2 regions of the Actinoallomurus acaciae genome follow, and region 1 is predicted to be linked to the other one. Evidence: riboswitches for the same ligand, from Rfam matches in the RefSeq annotation. Region 1 holds a riboswitch; the other holds the start of a gene.
What was found. Region 1 has a riboswitch for glycine ahead of gcvP (aminomethyl-transferring glycine dehydrogenase). Riboswitches for the same ligand answer to the same signal wherever they lie in the genome.
Positions count from the first base shown of each region.

Region 1 (4,409 bases):
CTGACCACGCAGTACCTCGACGAGGCCGACCAGCTCGCCGACCGGGTCGCGGTCGTCGACCAGGGGCGGGTGATCGCGTCGGGCACGCCGGACGAGCTGAAGGCCGAGATCGGCAGCCGCGTCGACGTCGTCGTGTCCGGCACCGACGTGCTAGGCGACGCCGTCGCCGTGCTCTCCCGGATCGGCGAGCCGGACGCCGACCCGGAGTCCCGCCGGGTGAGCGTCCCCGTCTCCGCGGGCTCCGTCACCCTGCCCGCCGTCGTGCGGGAGCTGGACCGCGCCGGCGTCGGGGTCGAGGACGTCGCGCTGAGGCGCCCCACCCTCGATGAGGTGTTCCTCCGCCTGACCGGCAGGCCCGAAGAGACCGAAGAGAAGGTGAGCGTCTGATGGCCCTCCACGCCCCCACCGCGCCGACCGGCCGCCTGGTCCGGCTCCGCTGGACCCTCACCGACGGCGTCACCCTGGTGTGGCGCAACCTCGTCCAGCTCAAGTCCCAGCCCGGGGAGCTGGTCGGCGCGCTGGTCTTCCCCGCGATCCTGATCGTGCTGTTCGGCTACGTCTTCGGCAGCGCGATCAAGGTCCCCGGCGGCGGCAACTACCGGGAGTACCTCATGCCCGGCCTGTTCGCGATGACCACGATGACCAGCTTCATGACCACGATGGTCGCGGTGGCCACCGACGCCTCCAAAGGGGTCATGGACCGGTTCCGCTCGATGCCGATGGCCCGGTCGGCGGTGCCGTTCGGCCAGGTCGGCGGCGACATTATCGTCGGCCTCGCCGGCATGGTCATCATGATCGGCTGCGGGCTGGCCGTCGGCTGGCGGATCCATGAGGGGTTGCCGCGGGCGCTCGCGGCCTTCGGCCTGCTCATCTTCCTGCGGTACGCGCTCTCGTGGGCCGGGGTGCTCTGCGGCCTGCTGGTGAAGAACGAGGAGACCGCCGACCAGATGGTCCCCCTGATCTTCCCGGTGTCGATGCTGTCGAACTCCTTCGTGCCGACGGCGGGCATGCCGGACTGGCTGCGGGCGATCTCCGACTGGAACCCGGTCAGCGCGATGGTCGCCGCCTGCCGCGGCCTCTTCGGCAACCCGGGCGTCGTCACGGCGCACGCCGCCCTGCCGCTGCGGCACCCGGTCGCGGCGACGCTGATCTGGTCCGGCGTGCTACTCGTGATCTTCGTCCCGTTGACCGTCCGCCGCTTCCGCACCCTGAACCGCTGACCTTTACGGTCGGAACGGCCCGCGCTTAACGTCGTGGCAATAAGCCTCCGGTAGGGTGGAGATCGCCGTCGAACCCGTGCGGGAGAGACCCCGGTGCAGCCAGCGCAGGGGCGCCGAAGGAGCAAACCTCCCCGGAACCTCTCAGGCAAAAGGACCGCACGGGCGAGGCACCTCTGGAAAGCGGGACCCGGAGGCCGCACCGCCGGCCGCCGATCCTCACCGAAGGTGCAAGCCGCGCTCGCCGCGGTGAAGCTCTCAGGTTCAGGTGACAGAGGGGGAGACCCACCATCGGGCATGCCCGGTGGTGCTCGCGCCCCGACCCGCCTGGAGGCTTGCCATGACCGAGCGCAGCGACGGAATCGAAGACACGGCCCGGGTGGTCACACCCTCCGAAAGGCCCATGACCGAGGTTCCGTTCGCCGCCCGCCACATCGGACCCTCACCGGCCGAACGCGCCTCGATGGCCGAGGCCGCCGGGTACGACGGTGTCGGCGCGCTCGTGGACGCGGCCGTGCCCGCCCGGATCCGCACCGACCGCCCGCTCGACCTGCCGCCCGCGCTCAGCGAGGTGGAGGCGCTGGCGCGGCTGCGTGAGCTGGCCGCCCGCAACCAGGTCCTCACCTCGATGATCGGTCTCGGCTACCACGGCACGATCACCCCGGGCGTGATCCTGCGCAACGTCCTGGAGAACCCCGGCTGGTACACCGCCTACACGCCGTACCAGCCGGAGATCTCCCAGGGGCGGCTCGAGGCGCTGCTGAACTTCCAGACGATGGTGAGCGACCTGACCGGGCTGCCGGTCGCGAACGCCTCGCTGCTGGACGAGGGCACCGCCGCCGCCGAGGCGATGACGCTGGCGCACCGCGTCGCGCCGCGGGGGAGCGGCGACGCCTTCCTCGTCGACGCCGACGTCCTGCCGCAGACCGCCGAGGTGATCCGCACCCGGGCGGTGCCGCTGGGCATCGAGGTCGTCGTCGCCGACACGTCCGCGGGACTGCCGGAGGGCGACTTCTTCGGCGTGCTGCTGCAGTACCCGGGCGCGAGCGGCGCGGTACGCGACCTGTCGCCCCTCACCGAGGCGGCGCACGGACGCGGTGCCCAGGTCGTGGTCGCCGCCGACCTGCTCGCCCTGACGCTGCTCCGGCCGCCGGGGGAGTCCGGCGCCGACATCGCGGTCGGCACCACGCAGCGCTTCGGCGTGCCGTACGGCTTCGGCGGCCCGCACGCCGGCTACATGTCGGTGCGCGACGGCATCCAGCGCCAGCTTCCCGGACGGCTCGTCGGCGTCTCGCTCGACGCCGACGGCGGTCAGGCGTACCGGCTCGCGCTGCAGACCCGTGAGCAGCACATCCGCCGCGAGAAGGCCACCAGCAACATCTGCACCGCCCAGGTGCTGCTCGCCGTGATGGCGAGCATGTACGCCGTCTACCACGGCCCCGAGGGCCTGACGGGCATCGCCGAGCGGGTCCACGAGCGCGCGACCCTGCTGCGCGGCGGCCTGGGCGCCCTGGGCGTCGAGGTCGTGCACGACGCCTTCTTCGACACCGTCCTCGCACGTGTTCCGGGCCGCGCACGCGCGGTCGTGAACGCCGCGCTGGAGGGTGGCGTCAACCTCCGTCTCGTCGACGACGACCACGTCGGCATCGCCTGCGACGAGACGACCACCCAGGAGCACGTCGCCGCCGTGTGGCGGGCGTTCGGGCTGAAGGAGGAGCGCCTCGGCCTCTTCCGGCACGAGGCGATCCCGCCGGAGCTGCGCCGCGAGAGCGGGTTCCTCACCCACCCGGTGTTCCACGCGCACCGGTCGGAGACGGCGATGCTGCGTTACCTGCGCCGCCTCCAGGACAAGGACATCGCGCTGGACCGCTCCATGATCCCGCTCGGCTCCTGCACGATGAAGCTGAACGCCACGGCCGAGATGGAGCCGATCACCTGGCCGGAGTTCGCGCAGATCCACCCGTTCGCCCCGCTGGAGCAGGCGCGGGGGTACGTCGATCTGATCGGCGAGCTCGAGTCGTGGCTGGCCGAGATCACCGGGTACGCCAAGGTGTCGGTGCAGCCCAACGCCGGCTCGCAGGGGGAGCTGGCCGGCCTGCTCGCCGTGCACGGTTACCACGCCTCACGCGGCGAGAGCCACCGGAACGTCTGCCTGATCCCGTCCTCGGCGCACGGCACGAACGCCGCCAGCGCGGTGATGGCCGGGATGCGGGTGGTCGTGGTGAAGAGCACCGACAGCGGCGACATCGACCTCGACGACCTGCACGCCAAGATCGACAAGTACCGCGACGACCTCGCCGCGATCATGGTGACGTACCCCTCGACGCACGGCATCTACGAGGAGACGATCACCGAGGTCTGCGAGAGCGTGCACGAGGCGGGCGGCCAGGTCTACGTCGACGGCGCCAACCTCAACGCCCTCGTCGGGCTGGCGCGCCTCGGGGAGTTCGGCGCCGACGTGTCGCACCTGAACCTCCACAAGACCTTCTGCATCCCGCACGGCGGCGGGGGGCCGGGCGTCGGCCCGGTGGGCGTGCGCGAGCACCTCGTGCCGTTCCTGCCCAACCACCCGCTGCGGCCCGAGGCCGGTCCGGAGACGGGCAGCGGTCCGATCTCGGCGGCCCCGTGGGGCTCGGCGGGCATCCTGCCGATCTCGTGGACCTACATCGCGATGATGGGCGCCGACGGGCTGCGCGAGGCGACCGAGGTGGCGGTGCTGGCCGCCAACTACGTCGCCAAGCGGCTCGACGGCCACTACCCGGTGCTCTTCACCGGCCGGGGCGGCCTCGTCGCCCACGAGTGCATCATCGACATCCGGAAGATCACCAAGGAGACCAAGGTCACCGCCGAGGACGTCGCCAAGCGGCTCATCGACTACGGCATCCACGCCCCGACCCTCGCCTTCCCGGTGGCGGGCACGCTGATGGTCGAGCCGACCGAGAGCGAGGACCGCGCCGAACTCGACCGCTTCTGCGACGCGTTGATCGAGATCCGGCGGGAGATCGAGCGGGTGGCCTCCGGCGACTACGACGCCGACGACAACCCGCTCAAGAACGCCCCGCACACGGCGGCCTCGCTGCTGACCACCCACTGGAAGCACTCCTACACCCGCGAGGAGGCGGCCTTCCCGCTCCCGTCGCTGCGGGAGAACAAGTACTGGCCGCCGGTGCGCCGCATCGACCAGGCCTACGG
Region 1 covers NZ_JBHLZP010000411.1:299-4,707, reverse strand. The annotation lists gene ACFFNX_RS36640 (ATP-binding cassette domain-containing protein) at 1-387, shown strand, start outside; gene ACFFNX_RS36635 (ABC transporter permease) at 387-1,220, shown strand; glycine riboswitch at 1,290-1,387, shown strand; glycine riboswitch at 1,388-1,502, shown strand; gene gcvP (aminomethyl-transferring glycine dehydrogenase) at 1,621-4,409, shown strand, end outside.

Region 2 (4,409 bases), on a different contig from region 1:
TCGTGTCGCCCGGCTGGAGCAGCGCGAAGTACACCGCGATGTTGGCCTGCGCGCCCGAGTGGGGCTGCACGTTCGCGTGGTCGGCGCCGAACAGGGCCTTGGCGCGGTCGATCGCGAGCTGCTCGGTGACGTCGACGTACTCACAGCCGCCGTAGTAGCGGCGGCCCGGGTAACCCTCGGCGTACTTGTTCGTCATCACCGAGCCCTGGGCCTCGAGCACGCCCACGGGGGCGAAGTTCTCCGAGGCGATCATCTCCAGGGTCGACTGCTGGCGGCGCAACTCCTCGGCGATGGCCGAGGCCACCTCCGGGTCGACCTCGGCGAGAGGGGCGTTGGACAGGTTCATCTCACGCCTCCTCGATCAGCTTGGAGTAGGCCGGGGCGTCGAGCAGGTCGGGGCTGTCACCATCAGTGCGGATCTTGAGCAGCCAGCCCTCGCCGTACGGGTCGGCATTGATCACCGCCGGGTCCTCCTCGACCGCACCGTTCACCGCCACGACCTCTCCCGTCACCGGCGCGTAGATGTCACTCACCGACTTGGTCGACTCCGCCTCGCCACAGGGCTCTCCGGCCTCCACCGTCGCGCCCTCCTGGGGCAACGAGACGTACACGATGTCACCGAGGGCTTCGGCGGCGTAGGCGGTGATCCCCACAGTCACAACACCGTCGGACGGCTCGGTAATCCACTCGTGCTCTTCGGTGTAGGAAAGGGTCTCGGGAACGCTGCTCACGGGGTCCTCCTATAGAAAGGCAGGGCGACCTTGTCGACCGGCTCATGTTTGCCGCGGATGTCCACCGCGAGATCGGGGTCTTCGGCGTGGACCGCGTCGATATAGCCCATGGCGATGGGCTTGCCCAGTGTCGGGGATGGCGCGCCGCTGGTCACGACTCCGCACGGCGTGCCGTCTGATCCCACGATGGCGTACCCGTGCCGGGGCACCCGCCGCCCTCTGGCGACGAGCCCGACGAGGGTGCGCTTCGGCGTCTCGTCGGCGATCGCGGCCAGCGCGGCACGCCCGACGAAGTCGCCCTTCTCGAACTTGACGGTACGGCCCAGTCCCGCGTCGAACGGCGTCGTCTCGGCGGTCAGCTCGTTGCCGTACAGCGGCATCCCGGCCTCCAGGCGCAGCGTGTCGCGTGCGGACAGCCCGCAGGGCCGCAGGTCGTCGCCGCCGGCCTCGGTCAGCGCGCCCCAGACCGCCACGGCGTCGCCGGCGGAGACGAACAGCTCGAAGCCGTCCTCGCCCGTGTAGCCGGTGCGGGCGATCAGGGCGTCGACGCCGGACACCGCGCCGGGCAGGATCGCGTAGTACTTCAGGTCGCCGAGCGCGGCGTCGGTGAGCTTGGCCAGGATCTCGTGGGCCTTCGGCCCCTGGATCGCGACGAGCGCGTACGCGTCGGAGCGGTCGTGGACGGCGGCCTCGGCGAACTTCTCGCACCGCGCGACCAACTCGGAGCGTACGGTGGCGGCGTTCGCGGCGTTGGCCACGACCAGGTAGGTCTCGGCCGCCAGCCGGTAGACGATCAGGTCGTCCAGGACGCCGCCCTCGGCAGCACAGATCATCGTGTAGCGCGCCCGGCCCACGGCGAGCACCGACAGGTGCCCGATGAGGGAGTGGTCGAGCGCCGCTCCGGCCTGCGGGCCGGTCACGAAGATCTCTCCCATGTGGGACAGGTCGAACAGTCCGGCGCTGGTCCGGACCGCCTGGTGCTCGGCCGTCTCGCTGCCATAGCGCAACGGCATGAGATATCCGGCGAACTCGGTGAGGGTGGCGCCGAGGCCCTCGTGGACCTCGTGGAGTGGTGTCTTCTTGGTGTCCGGAGCGGACATCGCGGCAGGCTCCTTATCGCGCGGGCGATCCGGGGGTCATATCGTCCCACTGGTTCGCTTGCGGTCTCGGCGCCTCCCCCTCTGTCATCGGCGCCTGAGAGCTTCGCCCCGGGGGGGCTTGCACCTTCGGCGGGAGCATCGCTCCGCTTTCCAGAGGTCGCCTACTCCGCGCGGTCTTCGTCGCCTGAGAGGTTCCGGGGAGGAGTTGCTCCTTCGGCGGCCCGGACTGGCGGCCCGGGCGCTCTCCCGCGTGGGATCAACGGCTGCCGCCAGGCTAGCAGCGCCCGTCGCGCGACGACAGCCCGCATCCCGCCCACCTGGGCGGTCGGCCGTGAAGATCATGCTCGCCTCCGCTCAGGTCGATGACGCGACGCTCATCGATGGCCACGGTGGCCGCGGCGACGATCGTGCTGGGCGCCGGCGGCCGGCACGCGGGACCATGGGGACCCCGGACGCCGCCGCGGCACGGCTGCTGAACCAGGCCGCCGTGGTGGCCGAGGCCGAACCGGGCATCCATCCGCGGGCCCACCAGTACGTTCGCGTCGACACCGTGTCCCGGCAGGTGGAGTTCCCGGAGAACAACGCGGAGTTGCGGGCGCCCGGCTACGTGCGGGTACACGACCAGTGGCGGGAGCGCGCGGACGGCAGGGGATACAACCTCCTACGCCTCGCCGCGGAGTTGCCCGGAGCCCGGGTGATCCCACACGCCTCGAACTCCCTCGGCCGATCCGGAAAGGCGGTCGAGTTCACCAGCCGGAACGATCCCTTCGACGAATCGCGGACCTCGCAGCTGATCTTCGATGCGCGGTCCCTGCGGTACCCCGGGTCGGACACGGTCCTGACCAAGGCCCGCTCCGGTCTTCCTGCCGGCACCGTGATCGACGCGACCTCGGTCGTGAAGATCAGCGTCGCCGGCAAGCTCCCCCGCGTGCGGCGCGGTACCGTACGCCCGTCCTGCTGACGGGCTCACCGTACGAAGGTCGCATCGGGATACCGCGGCGACGGCCGGTCCAGCAGGCCGTCGTCGTCACGACCGCGCAGCCACCGGTCGAAGAAGGCCGCCAGGTACGCCCGCTGCTCGGCGACCGCTCGCGAGGAGTCGATCCAGCCGGTGTCCGCGTCCGTCTTGAGCTGCGGCGCCAGCGACTCCAGGTCGGTGTAGGTGTGGTGTGCCGAGCCGCGCAGGTGCAGGTCGCGCTTCCACCCGGTGCTGTGGTCCCACAGCGCCTCCCACGACCGTACGGTGTGGTGGTCGCTCGCCTGGCTGCCCATCAGCAGGAACGGCCGTCGCAGGCCGCTCTCGGCGAGCGGCGACAGGCCGGGCCCGCCGTCGTTCTGGTCGAACCCGACCGTGCCGTCGAGGTCCGCGGCGGCTCGGACGCGCGGGTCGTCGTGCAGGGTCTGCAGGGCGGTGAAGCCGCCGGCCGACTGGCCGGCCATGCCGATCCGCGCGGTGTCGACGGCGGCGCCCAGCCCGTCCGGCAACGTCGTCAGCCGGTCGAGCACGAACCGCGTGTCGGCGACCCGGACGCTCATGACCTTCTTCAGCGTGGCGATCAGGTCGCCGTCCAGGGGCAGCTTGAACGGCTCGACCCGGCCGCCGGGGAACTCCACCTCCGACGCGTCGTAGGTGTGGTCGATCGTGACGACGACGTAGCCGCGTGAGGCGAGGTCCTCGGCGAAGGTGGTGCCGAGCGTGCGCGGGTCGCCCAGGCCGGGGGAGTACAGCACGACCGGGTGGCGGCCGGCCGCCACGGGCGCGCCCTGGTGGGAGTGGGTCATCGTGGCGCCCCAGTCGGCCGTTCCGGGCTTGAGCCCCAGGCCCTGGTGCACGGGGGTGCCGAGCGAGGCGTCGAAGTGCTCGGCCGCGGCCGGGGTCATCTGCGGCGCGAGCGGGTACGCGGCGGCGTCGCGCGCCGGGTAGAAGACGCTGACCATCAGCTCCCGGTACGCCTGCGCGGGCACCCACGGGTCGTGCCGCGACCCGTCGACCAGGCGCAGCGCGACCGTACCGACGTCGTCCGGGCCGCTGGGCGGCGGCAGCGTGAGCCGCGCCGCCTTCGTGGACGCCGCCGCGTGGACGTTCGGCCGCAGAGGCAAGGTCGAGGAGACGGTCCGCCCGGCCGTCCCGCGAGCGGCCGTGGCGAGCCCGCCCGCCAGGAGACCGCCGATGAGACGGGAACCGCGCATGAGAGGACCTCCGGTGTCGTGGGGATGGCCTTCATGCTGGCCGGCCGGGCGCGGCGGCGGAATCGTGCCACCACGCCGGTCGTGGGTTCGGCTTTTCCGAACCGTTCCCGAGGACCGGGCGAGAGTCGTGGGGGTCGGCCGACGCCCCTGACGGTGCCGGGCGTCGTGGTTCCCCGCGTCCGGGCCCGGGCCGCAGGACGCCGACATCACCGGCGCTCACCTGCGGTCGGCGCTCGCGACCCTCACCCGGCGACGGGCGCGGGGACCGAGGCGGCCGCCACCAGCGCGGAGAAGATCTCCACCTCCGCGTCGGCCTCCGGGTGCCACTGGACGCCGACCGTGAACGGGTGCCCGTCCAGCTCGGCGGCCTCGATCAGGCCGTCTCCGG
Region 2 covers NZ_JBHLZP010000019.1:16,420-20,828, forward strand. The annotation lists gene glyA (serine hydroxymethyltransferase) at 1-346, opposite strand, end outside; gene gcvH (glycine cleavage system protein GcvH) at 348-731, opposite strand; gene gcvT (glycine cleavage system aminomethyltransferase GcvT) at 728-1,831, opposite strand; glycine riboswitch at 1,910-1,988, opposite strand; glycine riboswitch at 1,993-2,090, opposite strand; gene ACFFNX_RS04740 (hypothetical protein) at 2,163-2,792, shown strand; gene ACFFNX_RS04745 (alpha/beta hydrolase family protein) at 2,798-4,021, opposite strand; gene ACFFNX_RS04750 (gamma-glutamyl-gamma-aminobutyrate hydrolase family protein) at 4,264-4,409, opposite strand, start outside.
Region 2: it holds a riboswitch for glycine, as region 1 does, so the genes downstream of both, gcvT (glycine cleavage system aminomethyltransferase GcvT) here and gcvP (aminomethyl-transferring glycine dehydrogenase) in region 1, are expected to answer to the same signal.